Regions from separate parts of the Clostridium algidicarnis genome, predicted to be linked through region 1. Evidence: riboswitches for the same ligand, from Rfam matches in the RefSeq annotation. Region 1 holds a riboswitch; the other holds the start of a gene.
The links. Region 1 has a riboswitch for cobalamin ahead of BV55_RS0104605 (YitT family protein). Riboswitches for the same ligand answer to the same signal wherever they lie in the genome.

Region 1 (6,975 bases):
AATGAGGAATACATCCTTTATACTGATATTAAAAAACATGATATTTATTCAAGTGTAGAGAATAAAAAGCTTTATTTAAGAGATAGTGGTACAAATAAGTTTATGGATGTTGATTATGAGGGCAATCTTTATTTTTCAGAAGGTGAAGATAGTAAATCAAATAAATTAAATCTATATAAGATGGATGAAAACAATAATTTAATTAAAGGTAACACACTAGATGTTAGAGCTGATAATGAGGATATTCTTATAAATAGCAAAGGAAGTATTTTTGTTAATAATAAATCTTTGGGTGTTATAACAAGCTTAAAAGATAATAAAGAATACAAATATCAAGGGAATATATTAAATGTTTATGATAACGGGTTCTATACAGTTTTTGAGAATAGGTTAATTCAATATAAATTAGATCTTTAAAGCTTTTCTATCTATATTAGAGTTGTATACTAAGCCTAATATAATAAATATACACCCTATAAACTTTCCCCTTGAAATAGGGTTTCCAAAGATGTAATCTACAATCATGCCTGTAACAATTTGTCCTATAAAAATTAATAATGTGGAATATATTACAGGTATTTTAGGTATTACTACATTTGAAAGTATTACCACAGCAACGCCTACCATGCCGCCTAAATAAGCCCATAAGGGTATTCCTGAAAAGTCCCCATTTGAGATTTTAAAAAGTGATCCATTAAATAGACAGACTAAAAGTATACATATTAAACCTACGGTATAGTTTATAACAGTACCCTGGATAACTCCTATTTCTTTGCCTAGCCTTGAATTTATTATAGAGGCTAAGGTAACTAGAGCCCCACCTATAAATGCTAAAATTATATATAACATGATACCCCTCCTTTTAAATTAGTATATAAGCATAATAACTATCCCTAAGGAAATAAATAAAAGTCCTATAAGCTTTTTACTTTTGAATTTATGAACTGCCATATTAAATAATCCAAAGTGGTCTATCAATATGGATAACACAAGTTGTCCAAGTAGAGCTAGAGATAAAGTTAAAGAAGCTCCTAGGTTTTTGAAACATATACTATTGAAAATTACAATAAATATACCTATGGCTCCCCCAGTAAAGAAATAAAGAGGTGTGCCTTTTTTTAACTTCATCTTATTTTTAGTTATAGCTAATACTATTAATACACATATTAAACCTATTATATGGACTAATAAGGTTGAAATATAATACCCTAAATAATTAGATAACCCTCCGTTAAAGGTAATCATTATAGAAATAAGGATACCCACTACTACTGCTAATAGACTATTCATATTTAATCTCCCATCTTTAATATTCTTAACTAATTTATATCATAGAACAATGAAAAACCAATATGACATATGTCACAAAACATATAAAATATATACTATAATTAAAATATAGGAATATAGGGGGATTTTATTATGGTTAAAATAAATGATAAGTACAAGCTCAATTATTATGTACAAAGATACAATATAAATGATATATTTCAAAAAGATATGATGCCTTATATGGATTTAGTTTTATTTGAAAAAAATGAACATATCTATAAGGCTGGAGATGATATGACGTATTTTTATTTTTTGGTAAAGGGTAAAACTAAGGTTTACAATCTTCTTAAAAATGGCAAAAGCCTATTATTGAAGTTCTATAAACCTCTAATAATAGTAGGTGATGTAGAGTTTATTGATAAATATAAAGCTGATTCTAATATCCAAGCAATAGAGGAGTGCTTATGTATAGGTATAACTATGGAAAACATAAGAAAGTATGCTATAGATGACTGTAAGTTTTTAAGATATATATGTAAAGAGCTTGGAAATAAATTAAGTAGTATATCTAAACATAGTGCCATAAATCTCTTATATCCTTTGGAAAGTAGATTTGCAAGTTATCTTCTAGCCACTACCCCTGAAAACAACGATTATTCAAAGGTTCATGAAATTTATACAGATAAGCTTACAGAAGTAGCAGAACTTCTAGGAGCTAGTTATAGACATTTAATTAGGATTATTCATAAACTTGAAGAACAAAATATAATAAAGAAGCAGAAGGGTTCTATAATTATATTGGATAGAGGGGCTTTAGATGACATAGCAGAAGATATATATGAAATCTAATTATAATTTACCAGAGAAGTTAAACTATAATTAGATGCATAATGTTAATATAACTTTATTTTTTAGGCCTTGGCTTTCTTGTATTTTTTCTAAAGCTATTATTTGAATTAGATCTTTTAGTGGAAGGCCTATTATTTGAGGTCTTCTTTTTAATGTCATTATTAATTATTGGCGCTGTTATATTTATAGCATAAGGATGGTCTTTTACAACTGGGATAGATTTTTCTATAAGATGCTCTATATCTTTAAGATATGCAAATTCTTCCTCATCACAAAAGGATATTGCTATTCCATTTAAACCAGCTCTACCAGTTCTTCCGATTCTGTGGACATGGGTTTCTGGTACATTAGTTAAATCAAAGTTAATAACATGAGATAAATGGTCTATATCAATGCCTCTTGCGGCTATATCTGTTGCAACTAAAACTCTTGTTTTGCCTTCTTTAAAATTGCTTAAAGCTAATTGCCTTGCAGATTGTGACTTATTTCCATGTATAGCTTGAGCATTTATTCCTGCCTTAACTAGGTCTTCAGTTATCTTATTTGCTCCGTGCTTTGTTCTTGAAAATACTAGAGCAGAAACAATAGATTTGTCTTCCAATAAGTGAATTAGTAATGATCTTTTATTCTTTTTTGAAACAAAGTATACTGATTGATCAACAGTATCAATAGTAGAAGAAACAGGTGCTACTGCAACTTTAACTGGATCTTTTAAGATGGAATCCACTAATTTTTTAATCTCGTTTGGCATAGTTGCTGAAAACAACATGTTTTGCCTAGTTACAGGTAATCTTGTTATGATTTTTTTTACATCATGTATCATACCCATATCAAGCATGCAATCTGCCTCATCAAGGACAAAGAACTCTACACGATGTAGATCAATAAACTTTTGATTAACCAGGTCAATTAATCTTCCAGGTGTTGCAACCAAAATATCCACTCCAGATTTTAATGCATTAGTTTGTGGATTTTGAGATACGCCACCAAAGATAACTAAGGTTTTAAGGTCTATATATTTCCCGTAAGATTCAAAGCTTTCACCAATTTGAATAGCAAGTTCTCTAGTAGGAGCAAGTATAAGTGCCTTAATATGGTTGGATTTTGACTTAGGGTTTTCTTTATTAATCATAAGCTGAAGTATAGGTATAGCAAAGGCAGCTGTTTTACCAGTACCAGTTTGTGCACAACCTAGAAAGTCTCTTCCATTAAGTATAGGGGGAATAGACTGCTCTTGTATAGGTGTTGGCTTTTCATATCCTTCAAGTTTTAAAGCCTTTTTTATTGGGGTTATAATATTTAAGTTTTCAAATAACATTTTTTCTCCTTAAAGGTGGATATTCTAAGTTTTAAATGAGCTAAATCTATTAAATGACATTGTGTAATTTTATTTTAAACTAAACAATCATTATTATGATAATACAACATTTAAGAAACCACCATTTTTAATTACGTATTTTAGTATATATTATTGTTGATAAATATCAATAAAATTCACAGTTTTAAAAATCATAATATTTAATTATAGTAAAAGATATTTATATTTGTATTTTTATAAGGGTGATAATATTTTACGACTTTAATATAATAACACAAACTAATGGATTTCCCTAAAATATATTAAATAATACACAACTTATGTGGTTAAATTTTCTATGGATGTTAATAATATAAAAGGCAGAGTATTTATTATAAAAAGTAACTATTAATTTATACTTGTGTAATATATGGAACATTTGAGGTGAAAGCAATGAGAATACCAAATCACATAGGAATAATTCCAGATGGCAATAGAAGATGGGCTATAGATAAAGGCTTATCTAAAGAAAGCGGATATAAATCAGGTATTGATCCTGGATTATTACTTTTTAAGTTATGTGAAAAACTAGGAATTAAAGAGATAACCTATTATGGATTTACAGTAGATAATACTAAAAGACCAAGGGAACAAATAAAGGCATTTACAGAGGCTTGTATTAATTCTGTAAACATACTTTTAAAGGAGGATGCTGAACTTCTTGTAGTAGGAAATACTAAATCTCCAATGTTTCCAAAAGAATTGCTTCCTTATACTACAAGGAGGGTCTTTGGGAAGGGAGGAATGAAGGTTAATTTTCTTGTTAATTATAGTTGGAAGTGGGATCTTGAGCATCTAAAGAGGTCTAAAAGTGTAAGCAATAACATTACAAATCAAATTCAATCTTACGATGTTTCAAAAATGGATTTAATTATAAGGTGGGGAGGACGAAGAAGATTAAGTGGATTTCTTCCAGTGCAGTCTATTTATTCTGATTTTTATATAATAGAAGATTATTGGCCAAATTTTAAAGAAAAACATTTTTATGATGCAATAAATTGGTATGATGCTCAAGATATAACTCTTGGGGGATAATAGGATATTAAATATAAAGACTTCACTGATTGTAACCTGTTGAATAGAGCATAAATAACTGATATAATTAAAGCGTAGCATAATAAAATAATAATTGTTTTAGGTACCTTTTTAGGTTTAATAGGGAAAGTGGTGAAGATCCACTACAGCCCCCGCTACTGTATACGGCGACAAAACCAAATCCACTGGAGATTATCTCTTTCTCTGGGAAGGATGGTGAAGGATGACCCGTGAGTCAGGAGACCTGCCTTAGACAATGTATGGGACTTCGGAGGGAAGCAAAGCCATGAATAATAAGTATTAATAATACTGATTTTTTTGTTGTGTAATTATTGAGCTTATTGATTCATAAGATTAGATACTTTATGCCTCCGTTTTACGGAGGTTTTATTTATTTAATTTTTATGAGTCATTTAGTATCTATCATCATTAATGTAACTAATAACTTTTTCAATTTAAGCATTAGTGGTAAGAAAGTATAGAGATTAGTTTATATCTTTTAGGAGATGTTAGCATCATGGAAATTGTTGATACTATAGCTTAGTAAAAAAAATATGTGGGGAGAATATCTAAATGAGTAAAATCAAAAGTCACAGAGAAATCAGAAAAGAAAAAGAAAAGGAAAAGGAATGGTACGTTAAGGTAATTAATATTTTAATAGGAAGTTTCCTTTATTCTATTGCAATCAATGCATTTATAATACCTCATAGACTTTTAAGTGGAGGAGCTGCAGGGATATCTCTTATCTTACAATATGTATCAAATATACCTTCAGGGTATTGGGTTTTTATTATTAATATACCGGTATTTATTATAGGGTATAAGTTAGTAAATAGAGAGTTTGTAGTTTTAAGTTTTATTGGAATGGTATCAATGTCTATATTTTTAGTTTTAACAAAGGATATGGTAAGTGTACTTAAAATAGAGGATATTTTTATATCAACTTTAGCAGGAGCCGTTGTGAGTGGAATAGGAATGGGAATGATATTTAAACAAGGTGCCTCTCAAGGAGGGACTGACATAGTAGCTATAATCCTTCGAAAAAGAAATGGAATGAAAATGTCCACTTTATACTTTGCTCTAAATGGTGTAATTGCAATGATGGGAATCTTCGTTACAAATCTTACATTAACACTTTATACTTTATTATTGATGTATATAAAATCAGTGGTTATAGATAAGGTTTTAAATAGCTTTAATAAGAAAAAGATATTATTAATAGTTACGTCTAAGGAAGAAGAAGTATCAGATTGCATAATTAAAAAGATAGGAAGAGGCACTACCTTCCTTTACGGTGAGGGGGCATATACTGGTGTCAAAAGGAAGATAATATACTGTGTAGTTAGTGAAAATGAATTAAATATGGTTCAAAAATTAGTAGAAGAAATAGATGAGTCAGCTCTTATTTCAGTTTCGGAAGCGGCAGATGTTCACGGAAATGGATTTTTACGATCGGTTATATAATAAAATTATAGGGGGGGTATTATGAGAGAGAAGGGAAAGGAATTAATTTTTATAAGTATAGGTAATTTAATGGTGGCATCAGGTATGTACTTTTTTCTTATGCCTAATAATTTAGCTACTGGAGGAGTTAATGGACTTGGTTTAATAATTAATTATTATTTACCTAAGTTCCCTGTTGGTGCTTTGATGATGATGATGAATTTAATCTTATTTACCGTAGGCTTCTTAATCATAGGAAAGGCCTTTGGAGCAAAAACTATATATACAAGTTTAGAACTTTCAGGCATGATATGGATAATGGAAAAGCTATGGCCTTTAAGTGGGCCTTTAGTAAACGATATGATTATAGAATTAATATTTGGTATATTAATGACTGGTATAGGTATGGGCATCATATTTTATCAAAATGCATCTACTGGTGGCACTGATATAATTGCTAAAATAATAAATAAGATTTTTAACATTAATATGGGGGTAGCCTTATTAATATCAGATTTCACAATAACGCTTATGGCTGGAGCTACCTTTGGTTTAAGAATTGGTATGTATGCATTACTTGGAGTTATTATAAATAGCTTTGTAATTGACTCAGTAATTGAAGGCTTTAATATATGTAAAGAAGTTGTGGTTATAAGTTCAAATGGTGATAAAGTCAAAAAATATATTATGGATGAATTAGAAAGAGGAATTACAATATATTCTGCCAATGGAGGATATACAGAAGAAACAAAAGAGGTTATAACTACGGTTCTAGATAGAAGAGAGGTAATAAAATTAAATAAGTATATTAAAGGAATAGATAAGGATGCTTTTATAATAGTTAGAAGTGTTCATGAGGCTATAGGTGAGGGATTTAAGATAGGTATTTAACCAAATTACAAGAAAGAACTAAGAGAAAAGTTTAGGCTTTTCTCTTTTTATTTTGTAGTTTTTTAATTATTTATATAGCAAGGCTATTTTGATTAGGAGTGTTTTTATATTAGCGGAGTTCTTTGCTT
Region 2 (6,975 bases), 320 kb from region 1:
TTAAGTGGGAGAAGATTTAAAAAAACTAAAAGTTATAAAAAGAAGAAGAAAATCTATTGTAAGATCTGACATTCCAAATTTTAAAAGTGTATATGCTAAGATATTTTATCTAGAACTAGAAAAAAGGAAGCCTTCTACGGACTTTGAAATTTCTTTAGAAGAACTTAAACATATATTGATGGTACCAAACCTTGCATATGTCTATTCCCATTTAAGACTTAGGGTATTAGATAGTATAATGAAAGAATTTAATGAAGTAAATTCACCTATTGAGTTTAGCTATGAAATTGTAAGGAAAGATGAAAAAGATATAGTTAAATTTAAAACTAAGAATAAATTAATACAAAGTAATTTTAAGTTATTTCAGGTCCTTTCATATATAGGAGAGAAATTAAATAATGAAAACATATTTTGGGCAGTAGGTGGCTCTATAGTGTTGAATCATTATGGATTAGTAGATTCACCAAATGATATAGATATAATTGTCCATAAAAAGGATGTAGAAACCTTAGATAACATATTAAAGTCTTTAGGAGATAAAAAGGGAAGAGATGAAACTAAGGTTTATTCTACCGAATATTTTTATGAATATAATATATGTGATGTGGATATTGATGTAATGTCAGGGTTTATTATAAATCACAGCAGTGGTATGTATAAATATCCTTTTGATCAGGAGTCTATAGGGGACTTTAAAGATATAAATGGGGTTAAGGTTCCTATTTCATCATTAGAAGATTGGTATGTTGCATATCAATTAATGCCAAGTAGAGAGCAAAAGGTTAAATTAATAGAGGGGTATTTAACTAAGGAAGGAATAAAAAACCCGAATTTATTAAAAAGGGCACTTCTTCAAGAACTACCAAAGCAGGTTGAAAAAAAGGTAAAGTCCATGATGAGGGTTAGTGAGAATTTATAATATGATAAGTAGATTAGAAAACAAACTATTATCTAGAGAGAGCACTATAAAAGGATTAGAAAGCAGATATTTTAAAATGTTAGAAGAATATAATAAATAAAATGTATAAGGAGAGGCTAAAATGAATAGATGTCCATGGTGTAAAGATAATGAGATTTATATTAAATATCACGATGAAGAGTGGGGTGTACCTGTACATGATGATATAAAACACTTTGAATTCTTAGTATTAGAATCAGCCCAGGCAGGTTTAAGCTGGATAACTGTGCTTAAAAAGAGAGAAGAATATAGGCGAGTTTATGATGATTTTGAACCTATAAAAGTATCACAATATGATGAAAAAAAGGTAAATGAATTAGTGCAAAATCCAGGGATAATAAGAAATAAAAAGAAAATAGAAGCATCCATAAACAATGCTAATAAGTTTATAAATATACAAAAGGAGTTTGGAAGTTTTGATAATTATATATGGAACTTTGTAGACGGATCACCCTTAATTAATAAGTGGGAAGATATATCTAAGGTTCCTGCTACATCAGAACTTTCTGATAGGATATGTAAGGACTTAAAATCTAGAGGATTTAAATTTTTAGGGTCAACGATAATCTATGCATATCTTCAGGCTATAGGTGTTATTAATGATCATATAACTAATTGCTTTAGAGATACACAAATACTATAATAAAAACCAAGGAGCACCAAGAAATACTTGGTGCTCCTTTGAGTATTTTTTTATTATAAGAGATATTATATCTCTTTTTCTATTTTTGTTCCTAAGTACTTCCATGTAAGAGATAAAGTTATAACCTCTATAGGAAGCATAATTAATGCTTTAAGTATTCTAGTTTGAGTTATTAATATAAATGCTTTATCAAATAATATAGCAAGCCAAAGGGTATTTAAGAATATATGCACAATTAACGTTATAAGTACAGATGAAACTATAAATCTTGTTATAGTTTTAGGCTTTTTATAAAGCACTAACCCATAAATTAGTCCTACTATAAATGCACTTAAAGTAAATCCTGGAAAGAAGGGTCCTTTAGGAACTAAGATGGCACCAATAAGATCCTCTACTCCTGCCATAACTCCCCCATATACGGGACCAAAGAGCATAGCACTTAAAGCTATGGGTAAAAACGCAAAACTTATCTTTATTGTAGGTAAAAGTTGTATAGATAAGAATCTAGATAGTATAAAGGTTATTGCAATAAATAATGCCATAGTAACAATTTTTTTTGATGTAGTCATTTTTGCCATTTTAATCACTGCTACTTAAAATATGGACAAATATATCCATATCAAGGTTTTTACTTTTAAGATTACATTTGCATCTTAAAAGTCATAAACTCCCGACTAGCCATCGGTACACATAACATTGGTTTTATTATTAAATTTTGTACCTTGTAGACTTAGTTAAATATATTTTGTCTAGTAGCGTACTCCTTTTTATTTATTTTAATTTAAGCTTTCATATTTTCTTAAAAGGCTTAGGTGAATAAGATCTATTCACTGGTTATATAATATTTTAAATAGGTTGTCTAGAAGAATATTATTTTATTACAAATATACAACTATTTAAATTAAATAGAAAGTAATAGTTTATTGCTTCCTATACCATTATATCAAATACACCGACAATTTACAGAAAATTCGCAAATAAAACTTATAAAAATATTAAACTTTAAATGATAATTAGATAAATTTTCCCCCATTTAATTCAGAGTATTTTAAAGGTGTTTGTAAAATTTAGTGTTTGGCATTACAAAGCTCAATGATATTGTGTTTAAATAAACTATGGAAAGATTTGAACAGTAAGTTTGTATGATATTAGAATCTTATTGCAAAAGGGTAATCACCATAAGTGATGGGAAACTAATTAAATCTAATGATGCAAATAATGAAGGAATTGATGAATTTATATCTTAGTATAATATAATAAATCAATTGACAAAATGAAGGAAGATATATAATGAATATTATGTTTTATGGTTGCATATGCAATAATAGGGAATAAGGTTAGAATCCTTAGCAGCCCCCGCTACTGTAATAGCTACGAAACTCTACTAAAGTCATTAAGATTAATTCTTGAGAAGACAAAGAGGATTAGGATGGAAGCTATAAGTCAGGAGACCTGCCATAAAATGAAAGTGTAAGATTTCGGCGGGAAATTAATGCCATAACTATGCAGCGACTACTCTGTATATGTTGAGTATGCCATGTGTTATTAAGTGCTTAAAGCCCTAGAAATGGGGCTTTTTTTATTTGTAATTTTAGATAACTATAAAGTGATTTTTAGGTTATGAATATGAGTTCCTTTTGGAAAGGTATTAGGATAGAATAAAGTTTACATGAAAAGACAAGCTTCACAAAGTAGTATATAGGGGGGATAAGAACAATGGATGAAAAGCATTACAAATTAAATGAAAAGGAGGAAAAATTATTAAAAATAATCAAAGAAGTAGAATTTGGTGAGATGAAGGTTATTGTTCAAGATGGATTACCTATTAGAGTTGAAGAACTAAAAAAGTCAATTAAGTTATAAACGAAAATATTGTACTGACCAGAAAACTGGAGGTGCCAGGGGTAAATTAATAGTTAAAAGTAACTATTAATCAAATTAAACCAACAGAAAGTAAGGGGGTATAATTGTGAAAAAGAAAAATTTAACGCTGAAGAAAATGCTTAGTGTACTACTAGTTGCATTTATGTTTTTTGGGATTTCAGCTAGTGCAATTTCTAACACATTTAAGAAGGCTAGTGATTCAAAGCCAAAGGGTTATGTAACAGTATCTATGGAAAAATTCACATTGGGTCTTGGTTATATAGTAGAACCGGTAAAGGTACCTATATATGAAAATACTAGGGTATCTGAGGTAATCACTAATTTATTAGGTGAAGGGAATTATCGTATTACGGGAGAGATAGATAAAGGGTTCTATCTAGCCTCTGTAAAGGACAAGGACAAAAGAAAGGTAAATATCCCTCAATATATATTAGATGAATGTGGAGATGTTGATGAGGATAGAACGGAAGATGACTGGCTAGGTGAGTTTGATTATACTAGTATGTCTGGGTGGATGTATTCTGTAAATAATAAGTTCCCTAACTTTGGGGCTGCTGAATATTATCCAAAAGACGGAGACGTTATTAGATGGCAGTTTACTGTTTATGGTTATGGGTCAGATATTGGTGGTGGATTTGAAGGGGACGCAACTTCTGGTTCCTTTGAAGGATCATATAAACCTATTGCTAATAAAGGTGAGCTTACTGCAAAATTAGCAGAAATCAATAGCTCAAAAGAGAAAGCTGCTATTCTTTCAAAAGCAGGTGTACAAGCAGCCTATGACAAAGCTTACAGGGTAGCTCAGGTGGTGGATTCATCACAAGAGAGCGTAGATCAGGCATTTACTACTCTTGACAATGCAGTTAATGGAACTAAACCTGGTAATCCAGAGGATCCAGAAAAATCAACTAATCCAGAAGAACCAAGTAAACCGGAAGAACCAGCTAAATCAATAGATTTAATTAAGTCAAATCCGAGCATAGAAACAGCTATAGATGAAACAGCAGCTTTAATGTATAAAAACACACCAAATCCTGTTCTTGGAACCCTTGGTGGAGAGTGGACAATGCTTTCATTAGCAAGGGCAGGATACACTGTTCCAGAAGAATATTATGAAAAATATTATATTAATGTTGCAAATGAATTAAAGGAAAAGGGAGGAGTTCTTCATAAAGTTAAGTATACTGAATACTCAAGAGTTATATTAGGACTTACAGCCATAGGGAAAGATGTAACAAATGTTGCAGGATATAACTTACTTGAAAAATTAGCGGATTTTAATTCTGTAAAGAAACAAGGAATAAATGGACCTATATTTGCATTAATTGCACTTGATACTAATAATTATGAAATACCTATAATGAAAGATGTAAAGGTTCAAACTACAAGAGATATCCTTATAGATTATATATTAGATTTGGAAATAACAGATAAAAATGGTGTAGTTGGTGGTTGGGCACTAACAGGTAAGACTCCAGATCCAGACATAACTGGAATGGCGCTACAATCTTTAGCTAAATATAAAAATGATGAAAAAGTTAAACCTTATATTGATAGGGCAGTTAAGGTTTTAGCTAATCTTCAAAATGACAAGGGTGGCTACTCAAGTTGGGGATCAGTAAATAGTGAGAGTATAGCACAGGTTATAGTAGCTTTAACTGCACTTGGTATAGATCCAAGCAAGGATACAAGATTTGTTAAAGGTGAAGGAAGTTGGGTTATTTCTGCTATTATGGACTTTTACGTTAGTGGTGGAGGATTTAAGCATGTGTTAGATCAAGAGATAAATGGCATGGCAACGGATCAAGGTATGTATGCCATAGTTGCCTATGATAGATTTGTAAATGGAAAGAATTCTCTTTATGATATGACAGATGCGAAAGAGGTTAAGAGTCTTGAAGATAAGGCAGTAATATCAGCGCCGGAGAGAATTAATGGTAATAAGGGAACAGAGTTTAAGATGCAAGTTAAACTTGGAAGCTGGCCAGAAGGAAACTTTAAATTATTAGAAAGTATAATAAATATTCCAGATAGCATTGAAATTACCGAAGTATCAATGAGTGACAGTATGAGCGGAGGACTTCCAGATTTCGGAGTAGAAGATGGCAAACTACGTACTGTATATACTAATACAGGGCTTAAAGATATATCATTTAAGCCTACGGAATTCCCTTCAGAAGTAATGACAATTACAGCAAAGTTAACTGAAGATCTTCAAAAGGATACAAAGTTATCAATTAATATTGAGGACCTTACATTAAAGGCTGGTTCAGACTCTTCTAAAACAAACAAATTTGATGTAAGTAAGTCAGAAGCAAATATAATAATTGGAGAACAATTAACAGCAAATGCAAGACAGCTTTATAAAGGGGATGGGGTAGATCTTATTCCAGGAAGCAAATCAGCTATAGCAGTAGAGTTTACTAACTTAATAGATACTCCTCATATTATGTTAAATGATAATATTACAATGCTTCATTCAAAGGAGATATCAGATAAGACAGGGATTACGACTTATGTTGCTTTAGTTGATACTACTGTAGCTTTAGATGGATTAAAGGATATAAATAGGTATGATATAAGCAGTAAAAAGAAGGCAGATACCCTTAAGTTTGGAGATTCAAATGGTGATAACACCGTAAATGCACAGGATGCTTTAAATACTTTATCAGGGTGGCTACGTAAAACTGGAACTCCAGATAATAATTCCATACTTTCTATGAATGTTACTGGAGATTCAAGAATTGATACTTATGATGTGCTTTCTATGATGGAAGCTTACGTAAATGGAATCGAATATAAGGTTATAGGAAAATAAATCTTTATTAAGAGAAAAATGGTGACAATGTTAGAGATTAGATAAACTTTTAGGCATTAACAAGTAATGTTTAGCTTACATGATAAATATAGGGCAACCCATAGGAAACTTCCTATGGGTTGCATCTAATGTTTAGGAGGGTCTTATTGTGATAGATAAAATTAAAAATATGACTAGAAAACAAAAAATAATTGGAGCATCTACAGCTGTAATAATTGTAGCTTTAATTATCTTTTTGATTTTTAAAATCTTTTGGGTAATAAAAACCCCCACACTTACTTTAGTACCACCAGCACCTATAGAGGTTTCAAATAGAGATGAAATAATTATAGATATAGTTTTATCAGACCTACCTAAAAATATATATCCAGCAGCAAGTTCAACTTTAGGATTTGATAAAAATAAGCTTGAATTTACAGGAACAAAGCTTGGAACTATGATGACTCATGGAGATGTGACAATAGATAAAAATTCTTTTGATATTCCTCTTTGGAATTGTAATGTAGAAAATGCAAATAAGGGAGGTCAGATAAATACTATGTACTTAGATATGACTGCAGGAAAGTACGCTTATTCTAATGAAGGATTTGATAAAAAGTCAAAAAATGTGGTGCTTAGATTAGGATTTAAATTGAAAGATAGTGCAGTAAAAGGTGAAGTATATAATATTAC

Region 2: another riboswitch for cobalamin. It lies ahead of BV55_RS0106245 (DUF2292 domain-containing protein); the one in region 1 lies ahead of BV55_RS0104605 (YitT family protein).

Annotation. Positions count from the first base shown of each region.
Region 1 is NZ_JNLN01000001.1:924,503-931,477, reverse strand. It holds gene BV55_RS0104635 (hypothetical protein) at 1-417, shown strand, start outside; gene BV55_RS0104630 (DMT family transporter) at 406-849, opposite strand; gene BV55_RS0104625 (DMT family transporter) at 868-1,290, opposite strand; gene BV55_RS0104620 (cyclic nucleotide-binding domain-containing protein) at 1,423-2,121, shown strand; gene BV55_RS0104615 (DEAD/DEAH box helicase) at 2,177-3,439, opposite strand; gene BV55_RS0104610 (undecaprenyl diphosphate synthase family protein) at 3,872-4,513, shown strand; cobalamin riboswitch at 4,598-4,779, shown strand; gene BV55_RS0104605 (YitT family protein) at 5,087-5,977, shown strand; gene BV55_RS0104600 (YitT family protein) at 5,999-6,847, shown strand.
Region 2 is NZ_JNLN01000001.1:1,246,794-1,253,768, forward strand. It holds gene BV55_RS15300 (nucleotidyltransferase domain-containing protein) at 5-919, shown strand; gene BV55_RS0106235 (DNA-3-methyladenine glycosylase I) at 1,041-1,601, shown strand; gene BV55_RS0106240 (folate family ECF transporter S component) at 1,667-2,179, opposite strand; cobalamin riboswitch at 2,892-3,075, shown strand; gene BV55_RS0106245 (DUF2292 domain-containing protein) at 3,318-3,464, shown strand; gene BV55_RS14860 (DUF4430 domain-containing protein) at 3,571-6,303, shown strand; gene BV55_RS0106255 (cohesin domain-containing protein) at 6,452-6,975, shown strand, end outside.